2 regions of the Campylobacter volucris genome follow, and region 1 is predicted to be linked to the other one. Evidence: riboswitches for the same ligand, from Rfam matches in the RefSeq annotation. Region 1 holds a riboswitch; the other holds the start of a gene.
The links. A riboswitch is a leader RNA that binds a small molecule or an ion and turns the genes downstream of it on or off. The one in region 1 is predicted to bind thiamine pyrophosphate.
Positions count from the first base shown of each region.

Region 2: linked by a shared signal. The riboswitch ahead of thiC (phosphomethylpyrimidine synthase ThiC) and the one ahead of pnuC (nicotinamide riboside transporter PnuC) in region 1 are both predicted to bind thiamine pyrophosphate.

Region 1 covers NZ_CP043428.1:298,756-309,239, reverse strand. Annotated here, with positions in the region: gene hsdR (EcoAI/FtnUII family type I restriction enzme subunit R) at 1-2,070, opposite strand, end outside; gene CVOLT_RS01685 (NAD(P)-dependent alcohol dehydrogenase) at 2,193-3,266, shown strand; TPP riboswitch at 3,360-3,446, shown strand; gene pnuC (nicotinamide riboside transporter PnuC) at 3,437-4,102, shown strand; gene CVOLT_RS01675 (thiamine diphosphokinase) at 4,099-4,728, shown strand; gene CVOLT_RS01670 (dynamin family protein) at 4,949-6,760, opposite strand; gene CVOLT_RS01665 (dynamin family protein) at 6,750-8,969, opposite strand; gene CVOLT_RS01660 (fumarate reductase iron-sulfur subunit) at 8,947-9,672, opposite strand; gene CVOLT_RS01655 (fumarate reductase flavoprotein subunit) at 9,665-10,484, opposite strand, start outside.
Region 2 covers NZ_CP043428.1:952,825-963,308, reverse strand. Annotated here, with positions in the region: gene CVOLT_RS05090 (potassium channel family protein) at 1-330, opposite strand, end outside; gene rpmB (50S ribosomal protein L28) at 366-560, opposite strand; gene rpe (ribulose-phosphate 3-epimerase) at 709-1,356, shown strand; gene CVOLT_RS05075 (3'-5' exonuclease) at 1,353-2,117, shown strand; TPP riboswitch at 2,147-2,251, shown strand; gene thiC (phosphomethylpyrimidine synthase ThiC) at 2,293-3,594, shown strand; gene CVOLT_RS05065 (ammonia-forming cytochrome c nitrite reductase subunit c552) at 3,629-5,464, opposite strand; gene nrfH (cytochrome c nitrite reductase small subunit) at 5,481-5,987, opposite strand; gene CVOLT_RS05055 (RNA degradosome polyphosphate kinase) at 6,457-8,550, shown strand; gene rpoD (RNA polymerase sigma factor RpoD) at 8,574-10,466, opposite strand.

The sequences.
Region 1 (10,484 bases):
CAAAACACGCTCTTGTCTTGTTTTTATCTCGCTATTAAAGCTTAAATGTGCCAAAACATCATATATATCACAATCTTTTTGAAAAATTTCTCTTAGATCTTTTAAAGCATCTTCATCTACTCCATCATTTGCAAGGGCTTTTAAAAATCTTTCTCTATTTTTTTGATCACTCCAAATTTCACGCAATTTTGCTTCATCATCATAATACTCACCAAGCTTTCCTATTAAAAATTCCAAAAATTCTTTAGTGCTAAGTGGCTTTCCTTGTGCTCCTACATAACTTGTGGTGATATCTAAAACCTTTAATTTTGTGCCTTTTAAGTGTATAGTTACGCTCTTTTTCTCTTTATTTTCTTCTTTTATTTGTTTTATATATTCTTTAGTAATTTTTTCTTTTTCATCATTTTCTTTTAAATCTTCTATTTTCTCACCATCCCATTTTGGATCATAAAAAAGCTTAGTAGTGCCTACAAAATCAAGTATAGTAAAAAAGTCCTTACCTTCATAAACCCTAGTGCCACGCCCGATGATTTGCTTAAATTCCACCATAGAACCTATATTTGCTAGCAATACTATATTTCGCACATTTTTTGCATCCACTCCAGTTGTAAGCATTTTAGAGCTAGTAAGTATGACAGGATAGCTTTTATCATTATCTTGAAACAATTTCAAATAATCAAGCCCTATTTTACCTTCATCGCTAGTAACTCTTACACAATAATCATCTCTTTTAACACTTTTATATTTATCTATAGCTCTTTTTACTTCGCTTGCGTGAGTTTGATTTGCACAAAAAATTATAGTTTTATCCATAGGATTTATAAATTCTAAAATTTTCTTAGCGATAAAGTCATTATAGTTTGGTAAAAAAATATTTCTTTCAAATTCACTTTGTTTATAAAATCCTTTTTCAAGTTCACCTTGTATCAAATCATCAGGATTATAAGTATAGCCATCACTCAAAGTTGTTTTTATGAGTTTGACTTTATAAGGTGTTAAAAATCCATCTTCAATACCACTTTTAAGACTATAATCATAAACACTCTCACCAAAATACTCATAAGTGTCTATATTTTCTTCTTTTTTTGGTGTAGCGGTTAAGCCAAGCTGAGTCGCATAAGAAAAATACTCAAGCACAGCTCTCCAACTTCCTTCTTCGTTTGCTCCACCTCTGTGGCACTCATCTATGATGATAAGATCGAAAAAATCTTTTGGATACTGAAGATAAAATTTACTCTCTTGTTCTTCTTGAGTGTTTTCTTGTTCTTTTGAATTTGCGGCTAAGCTTTGATAAATTCCAAAGAAAACATTTGCATTTGTTATGATTTTTCCATTATTTTTCTTTATCTCTTGGGCGCTAATTGCCTTACAATCACTTTCTATGGGATTAAATTCTCCTAAGGCTTGATCTCTTAAACTTACTCTATCGCATAAAAACAATATCTTAGGTTTTTGATCTTTGTTTTCTTTATTCCATCTTGCTTCTAGCAAACGATAGCATAAATTAAAAGCTATAGTAGTTTTTCCTGTGCCAGTAGCAAGAGTGAGTAAAATTCTATTTTTATCATTTATGATGGCTTCTATGACTTTATCTATGGCTATTTTTTGATAATATCTTAATTCTTTTTGCGGAATATACATAACATTTTGAGTTAAAAGCCTGTATTGCCATTCTTTGACATTGCCATAAATTCTACCAAAAAGCTCTTTTGGACTTGGGAATTTGTCTATGTATTCTCCTTTGTGGCTTCTCATATCGTATTCGTAAATTTTTTCTCCATTGCTACTATATACAAAAGATATATTTAAAATTTTTGCATATTCTATGCCTTGAGATAAGCCATCTAGTGGATCTTTACTGAGTTTTTTTGCTTCTATTATAGCAAGGTTATTACCTTCATATCTAAGCAAATAATCAGCAAATTTTCTTTCACCTCTTTTACCGCCTAAAAGTTTTCTACCATCTGTAAAATAATAATTTCGTCTAATATTTTCTTCTTTATAAGAACTCTCATAAAGCTTTGTATCTATAAATTTAACTCTAGTATCATCTTCTGAATAATTTTTCATATCTCATCCAAAGAATTTTTTACAAAATTATACTAAAAATAAAAATTATTAATATAACAATTATAAAAATACAACATTTAGTATATTTTTCTATAATTACATAAAAAATGAAAGGAAATAAAATGGATTCTAAAATATTTTTAGAAAATGGACGCATAAAAAGTAAAGGTTATGCTATGCTTAGCAAAGATGCTAAATTTACTCCATTTGAATTTACTCGTCATAAAATAGGAAAAAATGACGTATTAATAGCTATAAAATATTCAGGAATTTGTCATAGCGATATACACACAGCAAGAAGTGAATGGGGAAAAGCTACTTATCCTTGTGTGCCTGGACATGAAATAGCAGGAGAAGTTATAGCAGTAGGTGGAAAAGTAAGTAAATTTAAAGTGGGTGATTTAGCAGGTGTTGGATGTATGGTAAATTCATGCGGGGAATGTGAAGCTTGCAAAGCATCATTGGAACAATTTTGCCAAAATGGAAAAACCATATACACTTACAATAGTAAAGATGTATTTCACGATAATGAAAATACTTATGGTGGATACTCTAACAATATAGTAGTAAGTGAAAAATTTGCCATAAAAGTGCCAAATAATGCACCTTTAGAAAAAGTAGCACCTTTACTTTGTGCTGGTATTACTACTTATTCTCCGCTTAAATTTTCTAAAATAAAAGAAGGTTCAAAAGTAGCCATAGCAGGTTTTGGCGGTCTTGGAGTAATGGCTTTAAAATATGCTATTAAAATGGGTGCTAAAGTAAGTATTTTTGCAAGAAATGAAAATAAAAAGCAAAAAGCAATTGAACTTGGAGCTAGTGAATTTTACACAAGCACAGAAAATATAAATGAAAGATTTGATCTTATCATTTCAACTATACCAACTCCTTATGATATAAGTGCTTATATGAAACTTTTAAAAATAGGCGGAGAATTATGTATAGTTGGCTTACCACCGCATGATATAAGCCCTAAAATCAGTGCAAATGAATTTGTATTTAATGCAAATAAAAAAATCTATGGTTCATTAATAGGTGGCATAAAAGAAACTCAAGAAATGCTTGATTTTTCAATAAAAAATGAAATTTATCCTGAAATTGAACTAATAAAACCTGAACAAATAGATGAAGCTTACAAAAAACTAACAAATGGTGAAGCAAAATTTCGTTATGTTATCGATATGAATGATGAATAATCAAAAAGCTTTTTGTGTTAATTTTTAACCAAAAAGCTTAAATTTTCTTACAAAAAAACAATTAAAATTACTAATATATTTGTATCATTATAAATTAAAATCAAGGGGTGCTAAGGCTGAGATTATACCCTTATAACTTGTGAGATAATGCTCGCGAAAGGAAAGATTTTATGAATTTAAAACTACAATTTATTTCATCTTTTAAATTTTACTTAACACTTTTTACAACTTTAAGCATTATAGGTATCTTAAGTTATATTAGCGGTGGAGATTGTTTAAGTATTTTTAGTGCTTTTTGTGCTGTGCTATATGTATTTTTTGCTGGTGCTGGCAAGATGATTTGTTTTGTTTTTGGAATTTTATATTCTACATCTTATGCATATATAGCTTATGAGTTAAAATTATACGGCGATGTTATGTTAAATCTTTTTTATTTGCCTATTAATATCTATGGAATTTATAATTGGAAAAATAATCAAAACAAAGAAAAAACCAAAATAATAATAACAAAATTAAAAAATAATCAAAGATTGATATATGCTATTATAACAATAATATCAACTATAATCTATGCTTATATATTGAAAAATATGAATGCTAGTTTTATTTTTTTAAATTCTTTTGCTGTTATGGGACAATTAATAGCCTTTTATATGCAAGTTAAAAGATATATGGAGAGTTATTTTTTAGTAACTTTAGCAAATATAAGTTCTTTAATAATTTGGTTTTTGATTTTTGAACAAAGCAAAGAAAGCATAGCTCAACTTTTAAATACTTTAGTATTTTTTATTATAGGAATTTATTATTTTTTCATATGGAAAAAACAAGCACAATGAAAGCTTACATAATAGCAAATGGAGAATTTCCTATAAAAAAATCAATAATAAACGAACTAAAAAAAGCAAATTTTATAGCAGTTTGCGACGGAGCTATTAAGTATCTTGATAAATTAAAAATAATGCCAAATTTAATAATAGGCGATTTAGATAGCATAAGCAAAGAATTAAAAGAAAAATATAAAGATAAATTAATACATATAAAAGAACAAATGAGTAATGATTTATCAAAAGCTTTTTATCATTGTTTAAATTTAGGTTTTGATGAATTTGTATTTTTGGCAAGCACTGGAAAAAGAGAAGATCATACCTTAGCTAATATTTCTTTAATGATAAAATACAGCAAAGATTGTAAAAATTTAACTATAAAAAGCGATTATGGAGAATTTAAATTTTATGAAACTCCTTGCAAAATACAAAGCTATAAAGGCGAACAAATATCTATATTTTGTTTTGATAAAAATATAAAATTTAATTCTAAGAATTTAAAATATCCATTAAAAAATATATCTTTACCATTTCTAGCAAGTGCGACTTTAAATGAAGCAAAATCAGATATTTTTTACTTAAACTCAAATAAAAAAGCGAAAGTGCTTATTTATAAAGCTTACAAAAATACTATTTAAAACGAAAAATTAATTAAATATTAAATGATTAATCATAAATAAATATAATACCAAATATTTTTACAACAAAGGACTTATATGGATTTTATCACTCAACTTTTTCTTGCTGCTATAGTAGGTGGTTTATGTGGAGTAGCTTTACACTTTTGGAAAAAAAGCAAAGAAAAAAACAATGAAAAATAATTTTAGTGTTTTAAGTTTATCTTAAAACACATTTATGTCAATTAAGTTTAGAAATTTGCTCTTTAATTTTTGATACCATTTCTTTTTTGATTTCAAATTCATTTTTTAAATTTTGTATATATGTCTTTTTATCTTGGATGAGACTTTCATAAGTTTGCATATAATTTTTATAAATTTTTAAAATCACAGGTTTATTTAAAAGCAAATCTTCAAATTCATGCACATTTAATTCTACTAATACTCTTTGATAAATTTCACTTGCTTTTGGATGATACAAACTAAATTCAGCACTATCAAGCTCATAAAATTCTTTACTTGCATTCATCTTAGTGCTAAAAAATCCCAATGCAAGTTTAGTCGCATTTTCATAATTAGCTAATGCTTTTAAATTTAATTTTTCCAAAAATAAATCAAGTTCTAATTCACTCTCAAACAATAATTCTTTAAAATCTTTTATAAAAATTTCTTCAGCCGCACTAGCAAAACTTCTAAAATAAGCAAATTCATCATCACTTTGCAAAGATTCTTCTTTTTTTAAATTTGAAAATTGGGATTTAAAAAGTAAAATTTGTTCTTGTAAATTCGAAAAATATGCTAAAAATCCTTTTTTTAACTCACTAAACTCCAAAGCAATTTCATTTTTCATTTTTTTAAATTCTTTGTTCATAGTATCGCTATTGTAAAACATTGCTAAAAATGCATCATCACTAGATAAATACGGGGCTTTATAATCAACCTTTTCGTATAGATTTTTCTTAAACAAGCCTTGTGCTTTTTTATAATAACTGCTATCTTTTTCTTTAATAAATTTTAAAATCTCTTTTGCGATTTTATCACTAACTAATTTTAATTTTTCAAGGCAAGTATGATTTAAGATGTTAATTTGCTCTTCTAAATTCTTATTTTTAGCAAAAGAATCAAATTTCGCATTTAAATTTTCTAAATTTTTTATAAAAAAATCATATTGATTTAACAACACAAAGCATAAATTTTCAAGCTTTTCTTTGATAAATTCTTTTTTTATATGCTCAAAATCAAGCTCTTGTAAATACTGATAAAGCAAAGGCACATTAGACTTTTGCAAATCTTCTTTAGCTTCTTTACAAGAAATAGCAATAAGCTTTGTAAAATACTTATCAAACACTAAATGAGCATATTGTAAAACATTTTCTAATTCATTTTCACTAAGCTTGTCTTTTTGATTTAAAACACAAATTCCACCACGCTTTAAAAGCAAAGCATTTGCCTTTATAGCCTCTTCTTCACTTTTTTTACCAGCATTATCAATCAAACTTAACCATATAGCACTATGCATAAAAGAAAGTTCTTTAAAGGTAGTAAGCGTATCAATATCATTTGCATTTAAACCAGGAGTGTCTATAAGGGTAATATTTTTTAAAAGCTCAATAGGAGCAAAAAGATGTAAACTTTTAGTTGGTTTGATCTCATTTCTTTGATCGCTAAATTTACAAAGTTCTTCTATATCAACTATCTCATCACTTCCATCTTCGTATTCAACTCTTAAAAAATAATTTTTTGCATATCTTAAGAATGTAGGCTTAAAAGTTACAGGCACCACACCAGTTGGTAAGCATTCTTTTTGTAAGATTAAATTTAAAAGTGTGGATTTTCCGCTTGAAAATTGACCTATGATTGCTATATTGATAGGTCTTTTATAGCTAAAAATAATTTCATCAATTTCTTTTAAAAATTCTAAATTCAAACGCAAACTAGGCTCGCAAAAACTAGCTTTTATAGCTAACAATCGCCCTTGGAAATTCTCATCAAATTTTTGACAATATAAATTCTCATAAGCTTTTATAAAATCAAAAATTAAATTATTTTGCATTTAAAAGTTCCATTTTTAAATTTTGCAATTGCTCTAGTGTTTTTTGATTTTGATTTAAAAGTTCTTTTGATTTTTGCTCATTATTTTCTACACTTAAAATAAGCTCTTTTAAATCTTTAAATTTTAGCTCTTGTTCTTTTTCATATTGGGCTAGTTTTGTTTTTAAAAGTATAATAAATTCTTGATTATTTTTGATGTTTTGGGCTAAATTTTGTATATTTAGTTCATTTAATTTATCTAAAATTTGTTGCTCTAAATGCAATTTATATATATCATTTGTTTGATGAATACTTTCAATCAAACTAGCTTTTAAATTAAATAATATATCATTATTAAAGATATTATCAATTTTTTCTTGGACTAAATTTTTAAAATCGCTATGATTTGATTTTAATATATCATTTAAAAAGTCATATTTTAAACTTAAATTATTTTTAATTTCATCTAATTTTAATTGACTTTCATATTTTAATTCTCTTAAAAGATCAAAAATTCCATCTTTTAAAGTCGTTTCTATAATGGTATTTAAACGAGATATATCGTTTTTCTTTTTATTGTTTTGATTATATTTTAACTCATCGATGATTTTTTCTTGTAATTTTTTAGCAAGCAAACGCAAAAGAGCACTAGTTTCATCTTTGCCATCATCTTTTAAAGTAAAAATGTGTTCTAATTCTTCTTTAACCTGCTCTAATTTATTTTGCAAATTTTTAAATTCATTAATAAGTTTTTGATTTTCTTCGCCTAATTCATAATTTTTAAAATTTAGCATTTTATTTTCTGTGTCAATTTTTTGTATAAGTAAATTAGCAATAAGCAACAATTCTTTTTTATAAGCTTGCATGGCAATGGTATTTTTTTCATATAAACTTTTATGAATTAAATTCTCTAAAGACAAAATATTGCTTTTTTCTAAATTTCCTTCATTTTTTTGATAAAAATCATTAGCGAATTTAGAAGAAATACAAATACATTCTATATTTAAAATCAAATTTACATCTAAATTTTTTGCTTTTAAAGATTCTTTGAGTTTATTTTTAGTGTAAGCAATCACTTCTTGCAAGTCTTTTTCACTTAGCAAATCAGCCTTAGTAAGCACTATTAAAAGCTTACTCACTCTTGAAGTTAGCAAACATTCTATAATAAAATCGCAATCTTTTTGGCTTAAACTTTGAGAAGCATTCATAAGGTGGATTAAAAAATCAGCCTTTTGGATATATTCTTTTGTTAAAAGTTCTCTTTGAATGATTATATCATCAAGGCCTGGGGTATCAACTATATAAACATTATCTTTTAAAAAATCAAGCAAAGAATAAATTTCAATCTGCTTGATTAATGCTGAAATTTTATTTTTTGCACTTGTGTATTCTTTTAATAAATCAAAATCAACTTCTATGATTTTATTTTCTTCTTTGATATACTCATCAAGATTAAAATCATGCTTTAACTCTTTGAGTAAATTTAGCATATCTTCATTATTAGTAGAGCTTTTTAAGATATTTTGCCATTCTTGTTGATTCCAAAAATAAATTTTAGCTTTTTGATTTTGTCCGTATTTTAAAATGGTTAAATTTGCTGTTTCAGGGACATTAGACACTCCTAAAAAGTTCTTTTTTAAAAGTGCATTAAGCATACTAGATTTTCCAGCATTTACCACACCTGTAACTGCTATGGAAAAATCTACTTGTGCAAATTTGAGTAAAGATTCTTGCAAGGTTTTTTTAGTATTTTCATCTTTGCATAAATTTTGTAAATTTTGATTAATTAAGTCTAAATTTTGATGTGCATTAAAAATTTCTTTTTTATAGTCTTTTTTTGCACTTTCTATACCTAAAATAAAAGCATACATTAAAGAATTATCTGTAATTTTTTGCAAATTTTCTAAGAATTTTAAAACTTCATTTTTATCAATCATTGCAAGTTTTAAAGCATTAATAAAACAAACTTGAGCATATTGTATATTATAAAGATCCAAACGCAAATTTAAATCTTTAATAATTTTTTTAAATTCTTTTAAAGCACTAAATCTTTCATAATTGTTTAAATTTGTACTTAAAATAATTGCAGCTTTTTGAGCATCTATAATGTCTTGTTCAAATATACAATTTATATCGAGAAAAACACTATGATTTTGCCAAATTTGCTTGAGTAATGTTTTAATAGCCCCTTTATCTAAGGGGCTAGGATTATTTGTTTCTTTGAGCGACAAGCTGTCTTCTCATATAAGCTATTTTACTTTGTAGAGGTAATTCCTTAGGGCAATTATCTTCACATGCAAGTAAAGACATACAACCAAATACTCCATCATCATCACCAACTAACTCATAAAAATCTTCTATAGTTCTATGATCGTGTGGATCTTGTAGATATCTAGCTGTTCTTAAAAGTCCAGTTGCTGCTATAAAATCAGGTCTCATCAACTTAGTAGCACAAGAAGCAACACAAATTCCACACTCTATACAACGATCAAGCTCAAAAGTTTCATCTGCAACTTCAGGCTCTATACGCTCTTCAAGTTTAGAAATATCTGTTTCTTTTTCATTATGTACCCAGCTTTCAACGCGTTTGCACATACTATCAAACCACTCGCCTGTATTTACACTTAAATCTTTTATATGTCTAAAAGCAGGTAATGGCATAAGCTCTATAACACCATCTTCATAGTCTTTTGTTAAAGTTTTACAAGCTAGTTTTGGCTTACCATTAATCATCATAGCACAGCTTCCACAAATTCCTGCTCTACAAACAAAGTCAAAACTCAAATCAGCATCCATTTTTTCTCTAATTTGAGTTAAGCACACAAAAATAGTCATAAATGGAGTTTCTTCAAGCTCATAAGTAACAAAATGAGGCTTAGAAATTTTACTCAATGGATTATATTTAAATGCTCTTATTGTTAATTTTCTACTCATAATCAACTCCTATTCTTTGATTTGGTGCTTTAAATTTAGCTTGTAATTCATAAGGCATTAACGCATGTTGAATTTCATATCTTCCTTTGCCTTCAGCTTCCATTTTTTCACGAATTGCATCTACTTCAGCTTGGCGTTTTTCGCTTAATGGATTTTCTATGATATTTCCTTTTGCACCATATCCTCTAAATGCAGGTGGAATTTCCATTTTCATAATATCAAGATCTTCATACTCAACTCTTGGCATACTCTCACCTTCTACCCAGTAAGTATTAGTTCTTTTCATCCAATTTAAGTCATCTCTTTTTGGATAATCTTCTCTATAATGAGCTCCCCTACTTTCTGTTCTAAGTAAAGCACCATATGCAACACATAGAGCAATCTTAAGCATTCTTGGCACTCTATAAGCTTCTTCAAGCTCTGGATTAGCACATTTTAATTCTTTATCATGTACTTTTAAATCCAATGATTTATGATATAACTCTTCAAGCTCTTTAACAGCTTCTTCAAGTCCTTTACCTGTTCTAAAGATAGCAACTTTTTCCCACATAATATCTTTCATTCTGTTTTTAATTTCAAACACATCATGTTTACCTTCTTTACTTACAAGAGATTTTAAATAATCATATTCTTTAGTAAGGAAAGATTTAACGATATTAGTATCAATTTCTGAACCATTTTCTTTACAATATTGTGCAAAATAATCACCAACAATCATACCTGCAACAACAGTTTCTGAACATGAATTTCCACCTAAACGATTAAAACCATGCATATCCCAACAAGCTGCTTCTCCACATGCAAAAAGACCA
Region 2 (10,484 bases), 650 kb from region 1:
TTCTATAACCAAACCCATGCAAAATGTAAAAATGGTAAAAGTTGATAGCACATATAAAATAGTAAAAATTCTTCCTGCTGTTGGTATGGGGTTTATCTCAGCATATCCTAGTGTTGTAAAAGTCATCCCTGCTTGATATATAGCATCATTAAGATCAAAATTACTAGTGAGCATATATCCAAAAGCCCCTACAAGTGTCATAATGACGATAGCAATAAGTGGAATTCTTAAAAATTTAAGTTGTTCGTAAAGTTCATCATTGAGATTAATTGCGGGTTTTGGAGAAGGAGACCAATTGAGGAATTTTTGAAGCTTTTTTAAAAAAGACATATTAATTCCTCTTTAAATAATGTAATGATTAGCAATTATTTGTTGTTTTGTTTTTTAAGGGTTCTTAAAGTTGAAGCTGCTACTCTAACTTTTCTTGTAGTTCCATCTTCTAAAGTGATACGAATAGTTCTTAAATTTGGTAAAAAGCGTCTTTTGGTTTTATTATTCGCATGGCTTACATTATTACCTACCATAGGTCCTTTTCCAGTGATTTGACAAATTCTTGACATGTTGATATTTCCTTATTTGTTTTATAAAATTTTTGAAATTGTATCTAAACTAAGCTTAAAAAAATCAAATATTTAAAAAATAAATAAAGAAAATATTGATGTTAAGTATGATAAAATTATTATTTAGTAGTTAATTTGGAGAATATTTATGTATATAGCACCAAGTTTGCTTTCAGCAAATTTTTTAAATTTAGAAAATGAAATTAAAGAAGTGTGTCAAGCTGGAGCTGATTTATTGCATATTGATGTGATGGATGGATATTTTGTGCCAAATTTTACCTTTGGACCTTGTGTATTAGAAAATATTAGCAAAATTAGCTCAGTTCCTTTAGATGTTCATTTAATGGTAAATGATGTGAATAAATTTATAGATTTTTTTATACCATTAAAACCAAAATTTATTAGTTTTCATGTAGAAGCCGAAAATCATCCTATTAGAGTTTGTGAATATTTAAGAAAAAATGGAATTTGCCCTGCTATTGTTTTAAATCCTCATACTCCTATTTCTAGTATAGAACATATCTTAGAATTTGTTGATATGGTGCTTTTAATGAGTGTTAATCCTGGTTTTGGAGGGCAATCATTTTTGCCTTTAGTTTATGAAAAAATTCGCCATTTAAGACAAATGATTGATCAAAGAAATCTAAAAGTTTTCATAGAGGTTGATGGCGGGGTAAATGGACTAAATGCACCTGATTTAGATGAAGCTGGAGCGGATATTTTAGTTGCAGGGAGTTATATTTTTTCTTCGCAAGATAAAAAGACTGCTATAAATTCTTTAAAGTGTGAATTTTGAGCCACCAACAAATCGATGATTTAGTTAATAAGCTAAGCAAAGAAAATAAATCATTTGCTTGGGTTGTTAAAGAATTAGAAAAAATTGAAGAATTATCTTGTTATGATTTTGATATACATACTTTAGAGCTTTTAGGGCTTGGTGTGAATTTAAATAAAAATAATGAAATTTGTTTAAATACAAAAAGCACAAAAATAAAAGATGAAATTTTTTGCATAGTAGATATAGAAAGTACCGGAAGTATAAAAAGTGGAAAAATTATAGAAATTGGAGCAATAAAAATTCAAAATTTTCAAGAAATAGGTCGTTTTGAGAGTTTTATCAAGGTTGATGAAATTCCGGAAAATATCACAGAATTAACAGGAATTACAACAGCAATGGTGCAAGATTCTCCTTCTTTAAAACAAGTTTTGAGTGAATTTAAATTATTTTTAAAAGATTCTATTTTTGTAGCACATAATGTTCGTTTTGATTATAATTTTTTATCTAAAGTGATGCAAGAAAATGGTTTTGGTGTATTGTTAAATAGAAAAATTTGCACTATAGATCTTGCGAAAAAATGTATTGAAAGTCCAAAATATGGACTTGAAGCCTTAAAAGAACTTTTAAATATACAATATCCTCATCATAGAGCTTTAAGCGATGCTTTAGCAGCTTGTGAAATTTTAAAATATTGTATGGGTAAAATTCCATTTTATATTAAAACTACAGAAGAATTACTCAAATTTAGTAAGCAAGCAAAAAATAAACTCAAAAATTAAAAAATTTAAATTTTCTACGCTATACTTAAAATGTAAATGACGGGAGCTTGTGATACAGGCTGAGAGTAAGCTAAAAGCTTAGACCGAACCAGAACTAGATAATGCTAGCGTTGGGAAAATTTATCAACTACTCACATAACCCTTCATTTATCCAAATTATAAATAAGGATAAAAAATGAATAAAACTCAAATGAGTTATGCCAAAGAAGGCATATTTACAAAACAAATGCAAATCGTTGCACAAAAAGAGCAAGTTAGTCAAGATTTTTTACTTGAAAATATAGCGAGTGGAAAAATCATAATACCAGCGAATATAAATCATAAAGCCTTAGATCCAAATGGTATAGGTTTTGGACTTCGCACAAAAGTAAATGTAAATTTAGGTGTTTCAAATGATTGTATAGATTATAGTGAAGAAATGCAAAAAGTTCATTTAGCACACAAATTTAATATAGAAGCTATAATGGATCTTAGCAATTATGGTAAAACAAGTCATTTTAGAGATGAGTTAATAGCTACTTCAAAAGCTATGATAGGAACTGTTCCTGTATATGATGCAGTTGGATTTTTGGAAAAAGATTTAAAAGATATTAAAGCTAAAGATTTTTTAGATGTAGTTTATCATCATGCAAAAAGCGGAGTTGATTTTATGACAATTCATGCTGGTATAAATTCTCGTGCGGCAAGAGTATTTAAAGAATGTGATAGAATCACAAATATAGTTTCAAGAGGTGGATCTGTTCTTTATGCTTGGATGCAAATGAATGATTGCGAAAATCCATTTTTTGAATACTATGATGATTTATTAGAAATTTGTAGAGAATTTGATGTAACTTTATCTTTAGGAGATGCACTAAGACCAGGTTGTACTCACGATGCAAGCGATGGTGCTCAAATAGCTGAATTGATAGAACTTTCATTACTCACAAAAAGAGCATGGGCGCAAGATGTGCAAATTATGATAGAAGGACCTGGACATATGGCTATAAATGAAATAAAAGCAAATATGCAAATAGAAAAAAGAATTTGCAACGGAGCTCCATTTTATGTTTTAGGGCCTTTGGTAACAGATATAGGTGCAGGATATGATCATATAAGTGGGGCTATAGGTGGAGCAGTTGCAGCAGCAGCTGGAGCTGATATGCTTTGCTATGTAACTCCTGCTGAACATTTAAGACTTCCAAATTTAGAAGATGTTAGAGATGGCATAGTAGCAACAAAAATAGCTGCTCATGCTGGAGATATAGCTAAACTTCCAAAAGAAAGAAAAATAGATGATGAAATGAGTAAGGCAAGACAAGAAATTGATTGGGAAAAGATGTTTAAGCTTGCAATAGATGGAGAAAAAGCTAAAAAAATGTTTAACGAAAGAAAGCCTGATGAGTTAAATTCTTGCTCTATGTGTGGAAAAATGTGTGCTATGAATACAATGAATCAAATTTTAAAAGGCGAAGATGTAAGCTTGATTAAAAAATAAATTGAAACAATCCCGTTTATAAACGGGATTGAAATTATAATTTATCTACGACTTTATAATTGTATGGTTGTAGATTTTTATCATTATCTAAAAGCTTTTGAGAAGGATCTCCATTAACATTATCATGCTCATAGTAACGATCACCTACTTTATGTCCATTTAAATCCACTTTGTAACGAATTTGTCCTGGATTGAATTTTTGTATATCTTCAAAACCTAAATTTGAAGTTTTAAAATCTTTAATTGCATTTGCATTTGCGATTTCTACTAATTTAGTTTGTGCCATTCTTGCCATATCCACAGCTTGTAAAAGCATTCTTGAAGCTTCTCTTGGATTATGGAAACCTGTAGAATTTTCAGCACCAACAAAATCTGCTCTCATTTGTGCTTTTCTATGCAATTCTAAAACTTCTTTAAGAACATCATTGATTTTTTTCGCATCTGCTTTGCCATTTTCTTGGTATTGAGGTATTTGTCCTAATTTATCACGCATAGTTTTGATATCTGTGATTAAGCTAACTATAGAATATTCAGCAGTTCTTAAATCATAAGCGATTGAATTTTGAATATCTTTAATTTGTGCTTTAAGATAATCTTCGCTTTGAGTATGACATGACTTACAAGCTGCATTGATATCGCTTAAAGGTGAAGTGATATTATGTTGAGTCATTTTTTTAGCACCTTTTCTTATGTAAGGCATATGACAATCAGCACAACTTACACCATTTGCTGCATGAACACCACCACTATAAAGTTCGCTTTCTGGGTGTTGAATTTTAATCATTGGAGCTTCTGTTAATTTATGTGACCAGTCTTTATCAAAAACACTTCTGATTTTATCATAATACTCATCAAACATTTCAATTCTAAATGGTTGTCCTTTTTTCCACTCACTCCATGGGAAGACTAATTCTAAACCATCTACTTGAATTTCTACCGGTTTGTTTCCATCTCTCCATGAATCAAATTCATCATAAGTTTTTTGAGTACCATTCCACCATTTTTTACTAGAATCATTAGTAATGCTCTCACCAGTAACTTTTACTTTTTCTCCTGTTGGTCTAAAATAATATTCCACATGACATTGTGAACAAACCAGTGTTCGCATTTCTTCTCTTGATGCTTTCACCCCTTGCTCAGGATCTCTTTCATAACCTCTTTCTACCAAAGCATTGATTGCTGCTGGTCTTGTAAGTCTTAAGCTCATATTGTTTGGAGTGTGACAGTCAGCACAAGTTACACCCATTCTTTTACCACCATGAGGTCCGCTATGTTCTTTAGAACCTTCTTCGTATCCATTTACCGCTGGAATATTTTTAATAGAGGTCCAATATTTGGTTGAGTTAAATGCTATCCATTTTTCTTTTTCATTTTCACCTGGTGCATTTTTTATAAGCCAAGGAGACCATCCACTATGGCAGTTCATACAAGCACTTGGTTGACCATTAAATTTAGCAAAACCATGTGCGTTTAGAAAATCTTTATTATTTCTTGCTGTATCCATTTGGTCAATTTGCACCCAAAAGTGTCCTCTTTCTTCATTAGCATCAAGAGCAAAAGGATATCCTGCCCAAAGTATGGTAAGTTGAGGATAGCGAATTAGTTTTGAATAAGCTAAATTCCCGCCAAAATTTGTTTCAAATGGTTGTTGGGTTTGTGCAGTAAGATACATATCTAAATAATCAGGAAAATTTTTACCCCATTCAGTAAAAGAAGGATTATCATCACTCATTTCAACGAAGTTTTTACTTATAACTCCGCCTACGCTTTCGTTTTGTTTTTTGCTTATATCATTATTAAGCCATAAAACAGCACAAATTAAAACAAGCAAAGCAATTATACCTAAGTATAAAAGATTTTTTTTATTCATTTATAACTCCTAAAAATTAAAATCCGCGTTTATGTCCTACGCCATTGTGACAAGAAACACAGCTTAAAGAACTATCCTTATGAGGATTAGTCATAGTTGTTGCGTTGATAGCTACACTAGCATAGTCAGCATGACAGCGAATGCAATTATCTTGCACCATTTTTTTACTTTTTTCATTTGCAGTTAGGTTGGTTGGTAATTCATCTAATTTAAAAGTAAAAGCATAAGCATGCCCCAAACCGCTTTGAGCTTTAGCAATCCATTTATCTACAAAGCTATGTGGTAGGTGACAATCAACACAAGTTGCCCTTGCTTCACCCTTTACTTTTTTAGAGTGTGGAGCAGCTAGATAATCATTATAAACTTCATTCATAATATGACAGTTATTACAAGATTCACTAGCATTGCTAAGATAAGAAGCACCTTTTGCATTATAAAAGGTGTAAAAACCAACCGCAAATAAGGTTAAAAGTAAGAATAAGAAAATACTAAAAAGTTTTGAAAATACTTTTTTATCTCCCAAAGCTCCTCCTGATAATTTAAGATATAAATTTGGTTGCACTTAAAATTTTATCAAAATATTATTTAATATTGATTTAAGGATATAAAATGTCCTAATAATTTATAAACAATATTGAGCTTTATTTATAAATTATTCTTAAAAATAAACATTACTATAAATTATATTTAAATATTTAATTTACTAAATATAAATAAAAAATTTTAAATCTAAAATATAAAAATTATGATATTTAATTATTATAAAAAAATTGCACTAGTGTGTTTTTTATAAATATAAAATTTTATAAAAAAATTAATATAAAAATTTCATATTATTAAATATTGATAAAATCATATAAAATATACTTTTAAAAATTACAAGACAAAAAACATTGATAAAAATTTAATTAAAAATAAAATCTTATTGATATATAATGTAATTTATTATTTTAAAAAATTAAGATATGTTTATAAAATTAAAGGTAAATAAAATGCAAATTAACTCATCTATGTATATTAATAGAGAATTATCTTGGTTAGCTTTTAATTCTAGAGTTTTAGATCAGTGCTCTAAAGATCTACCTTTATTTGAAAAACTCAAATTTATAGCTATATATTGTACTAATTTAGATGAATTTTATATGATTAGAGTGGCAGGTTTAAAACAGCTTTTTGTAGCTGGAGTTAGCACAGCAAGTAACGATGAAATGTCTCCTTTGGCTCAACTTAAAGCTATAAGAAATTATTTGCATGAAGAAAAATCTACGCTTGAAAAGTATTTTTGTGAAATCACATCAGAGTTAGAAAAAGAAAATTTATTTATTAAACCCTATGAAGATCTTGATGAAAAATTAAAAGAGCAGTGTGATGAGTTGTTTTTTTCAAATATTTTTCCTGTGATAGTTCCAATCGCTGTTGATGCTACTCATCCTTTTCCGCATTTAAATAATTTGTCTTTTTCTTTGGCGGTAAAACTTTGCGATCCTATGCACCCTGAGCTTTTAAAATTTGGAATGATACGAATTCCTAGAGTTTTGCCTAGATTTTGTCAAGTGAGTTCAAATATCTATGTTCCAATCGAAAGCATAGTGCGTCATCATACAGAGCATATTTTCCCAGGATATAAAATGCTATCATCGGCTGCTTTTAGAGTTACTAGAAATGCAGATATGGAAATAGAAGAAGAAGAAGCAGATGATTTTATGATGATTTTAGAGCAGGGGTTAAAACTTCGTAGAAAAGGAGCTTTTGTTCGTTTGCAAATTCAAAAAGATGCAGATGAGCAATTGATAGAATTTTTAAGCTCGCACATGAATATATTTCATAAAGATATATATGAATATGACATACTTTTAAATTTATCATCATTATGGCAAATCGTTGCTAATAAAGAATTTACGCATCTATTAAGTCCTTTATATACTCCAAAAATTTTACCTCCTTTTGGAGAAAATTTATCTATATTTAAAGCTATGGATAAACAAGATGTATTGATTTTTCAACCTTATGAGAGCTTTGAGCCTGTATATCAGTTTATAAAAGAAGCAAGCAAGGATCCTAAAGTTATTTCCATAAGAATGACACTTTATAGAGTGGAAAAAAATTCCAATATCGTTCAAGCTTTAATAGATGCAGCTAGCGAAGGAAAGCAAGTTACTGTGATGGTTGAGCTTAAAGCTCGTTTTGATGAGGAAAATAATTTACATTGGGCTAAGTCTTTAGAAAATGCTGGAGCACATGTAATATATGGAATTACTGGTTTTAAAGTGCATGCTAAACTTGCTCAAGTTATAAGAAAAGAAGGTGATAAATTAAAAATTTATAATCATCTTAGCACTGGAAATTATAATGCAAGTTCGGCAAAAATTTATACAGATGTGAGTTATTTTACTTCAAAAGAAGAGTATTCTCAAGATACTACAACTTTTTTTCATATACTTTCAGGGTATAGTAAAAGTCGTCGCTTAAAGACATTATCTATGAGCCCAAAACAAATTAAAGAAAGAATTTTAGAAATGATTAATACTGAAGCAAGTTATGCTAATGAGGGAGTAATTATTGCTAAAATGAATGCTTTGGTTGATGCTGATGTGATTAAAGCTTTGTATGAAGCTTCAAATAAAGGCGTTAAAATTGATTTAATTGTGCGTGGAATTTGCTGTTTAAAACCTGGAGTTAAAGGATATAGTGAAAATATTAGGGTTAGAAGTATAGTAGGAAAATATTTAGAACATGCTAGAATTTTATATTTTAAACATACTCATCCAAATTATTTTATATCAAGTGCTGATTGGATGCCAAGAAATTTAGAAAGACGCTTGGAGCTTATGACTCCTATATTTGATGAGCATTCTCGTGCAAAATTGGCTCAAATTTTAAAATTACAACTTAGTGATAATGATTTAGCTTATGAATTAGATAATAATGGAAAGTATCAAAAAATTTACACTAATAAAGAAGAAAAAATAAATAATTCTCAACAAATTTTAGAAGAATATATCAGCAGAATTTTCAACACTCTTAAAAAAGATACAGATCAAAGCAGGGCAACGCATTTAGCAACAAAGCTTTTTAGGGACAATTAAATCCTTGTAAAATTTACAAGGATTTATTTCCATCCTTCGATGTAGTTTTTTAATTTTCTACCAACTTTTGGATGTTTTAATTTTTTAATAGCTGAACTTTCAATTTGTCTAACTCTTTCTCTTGTGACATTAAGTTCTTTACCTATTTCTTCTAAGGTTCTATCGCTTTCATCATCCATTAAACCAAAACGCATTCTAATAACAGCTTTTTCTCTATCGTTTAGTTGATCTAACACTTCATCGATTTGTTCTTTTAAATCATCTTTTAGTATATGGTCCATTGGAGAAAGCGAAGTTCTATCTTCAACAAAATCTCCAAATTTGCCATCATCTTCGTTGCTAATAGGAGCTTCTAGGGAAATTGGCTCTTTGGTGATTTTAATTACTTGTTTAACTTTATCAATGCTTAAATTTACTTCTTTTGCGATAATGCTTACATCTGGCTCTTTGCCTTCTTTTTGTAAATATTCGCGTATGATTTTATTGATTTGATTAATTGTTTCTATCATATGTATGGGAATTCTAATGGTTCTTGCTTGATCAGCAATTGCTCTTGATATGGCTTGTCTTATCCACCAAGTAGCATAGGTTGAAAATTTATATCCGCGTTTATATTCAAATTTATCCACAGCTTTCATTAAGCCTATATTGCCTTCTTGGATTAAATCTAAAAATGGCAATCCGCGGTTAGTATATCTTTTAGCAATGCTTACAACTAAGCGTAAATTTGATTTAGCCATTCTAGTCTTTGCTTCATCAGAAATTTTCTTACCGCGTTTGATTTGTTCTAAAATTTCTTTTAATTGATCCTTTTCTAAATCAAATGAATTTTGACTAGCTTCTTTGGTTTGTATGAGTTTTTTAATTTCCATATAAGTGCTAACCATAGTAGTTTCTAAAGCACGCTCGGCTATCTCTTCTTTGCTAAGTTTTGTGATATCTCTTAAAATATCTTGATGTCTTTGTTTTAATTCATCTGAAAACATAGGTAAGCGATATTCTAAGCGTTTTAATTCTTTGTCAAATTCTTCATCACTTTTTAAAGCAGTTTCCATTGATTTTACAATTTCAGAGATTAATTTTGAAGTTGGACCTAAATCCATGAGTTTTTCTTTTAATATATTTTTCTTAAAAGCTATAACAAGCTTATCTAACAACTCATCTTCATTTTTTTCTGCATTTATAGTTGAAATAGTTTTAAGCCATTCTTTTTTGGCTTTTTCTAAGGCTTTAAAGCTTTCTATGACTTTTAAAGTTCTTTCGTCTTCTTTTTTGTTTGTTTTTTTAACTTTTTTATCAGAATTATTTTCATTCTCTTCGTTTTCATTTTCTTCTTCAGAATCTATTTCATCTTCATTTTTGTCATCTTCATTTTTGTCATCTTCATTTTTGTCATCTTCTTCAAAACTTTTAAAAAGCTCTTTTACTCTTCTTTCTCTATTGATTAATGGTTCTTTATAATCAAGAATAAAATCAATCAAATAAGGAACCGAGCAAAATGCATCTATGATAATATCTTCTCCAAGTTCAATTTTTTTAGAAATTTCAACTTCTTCGTCTTTGTTTAAGAGAGAAATTTGTCCCATTTCTCTTAGATACATTCTTACTGGGGAATCAGATCTACTCCATTCTAATAAATCATTTTCATTTGCTAAATCAAATTCATTTTCTAAGCTAGTATCTTGTAATTTTTGTTTTTCTTCTTGTAATTTTTTTGCTTCTTCAAGATTGCGTTTTTTTGCAATTTCTGCTGAAGATATTAATTCTACTTTATATTTATTCATTAAATCTCGAATTTTTTTTGCACTTGTTGCATTAGGAAGTTTTGCTAAATACTTGACAAGTTTTTCATATGTGATATAATCTTTAGAATTTTCTTTAAATAATTCTTCTAGGGTAGTTGCTTCACTAGCCATAAAATATCCTTTGGGACG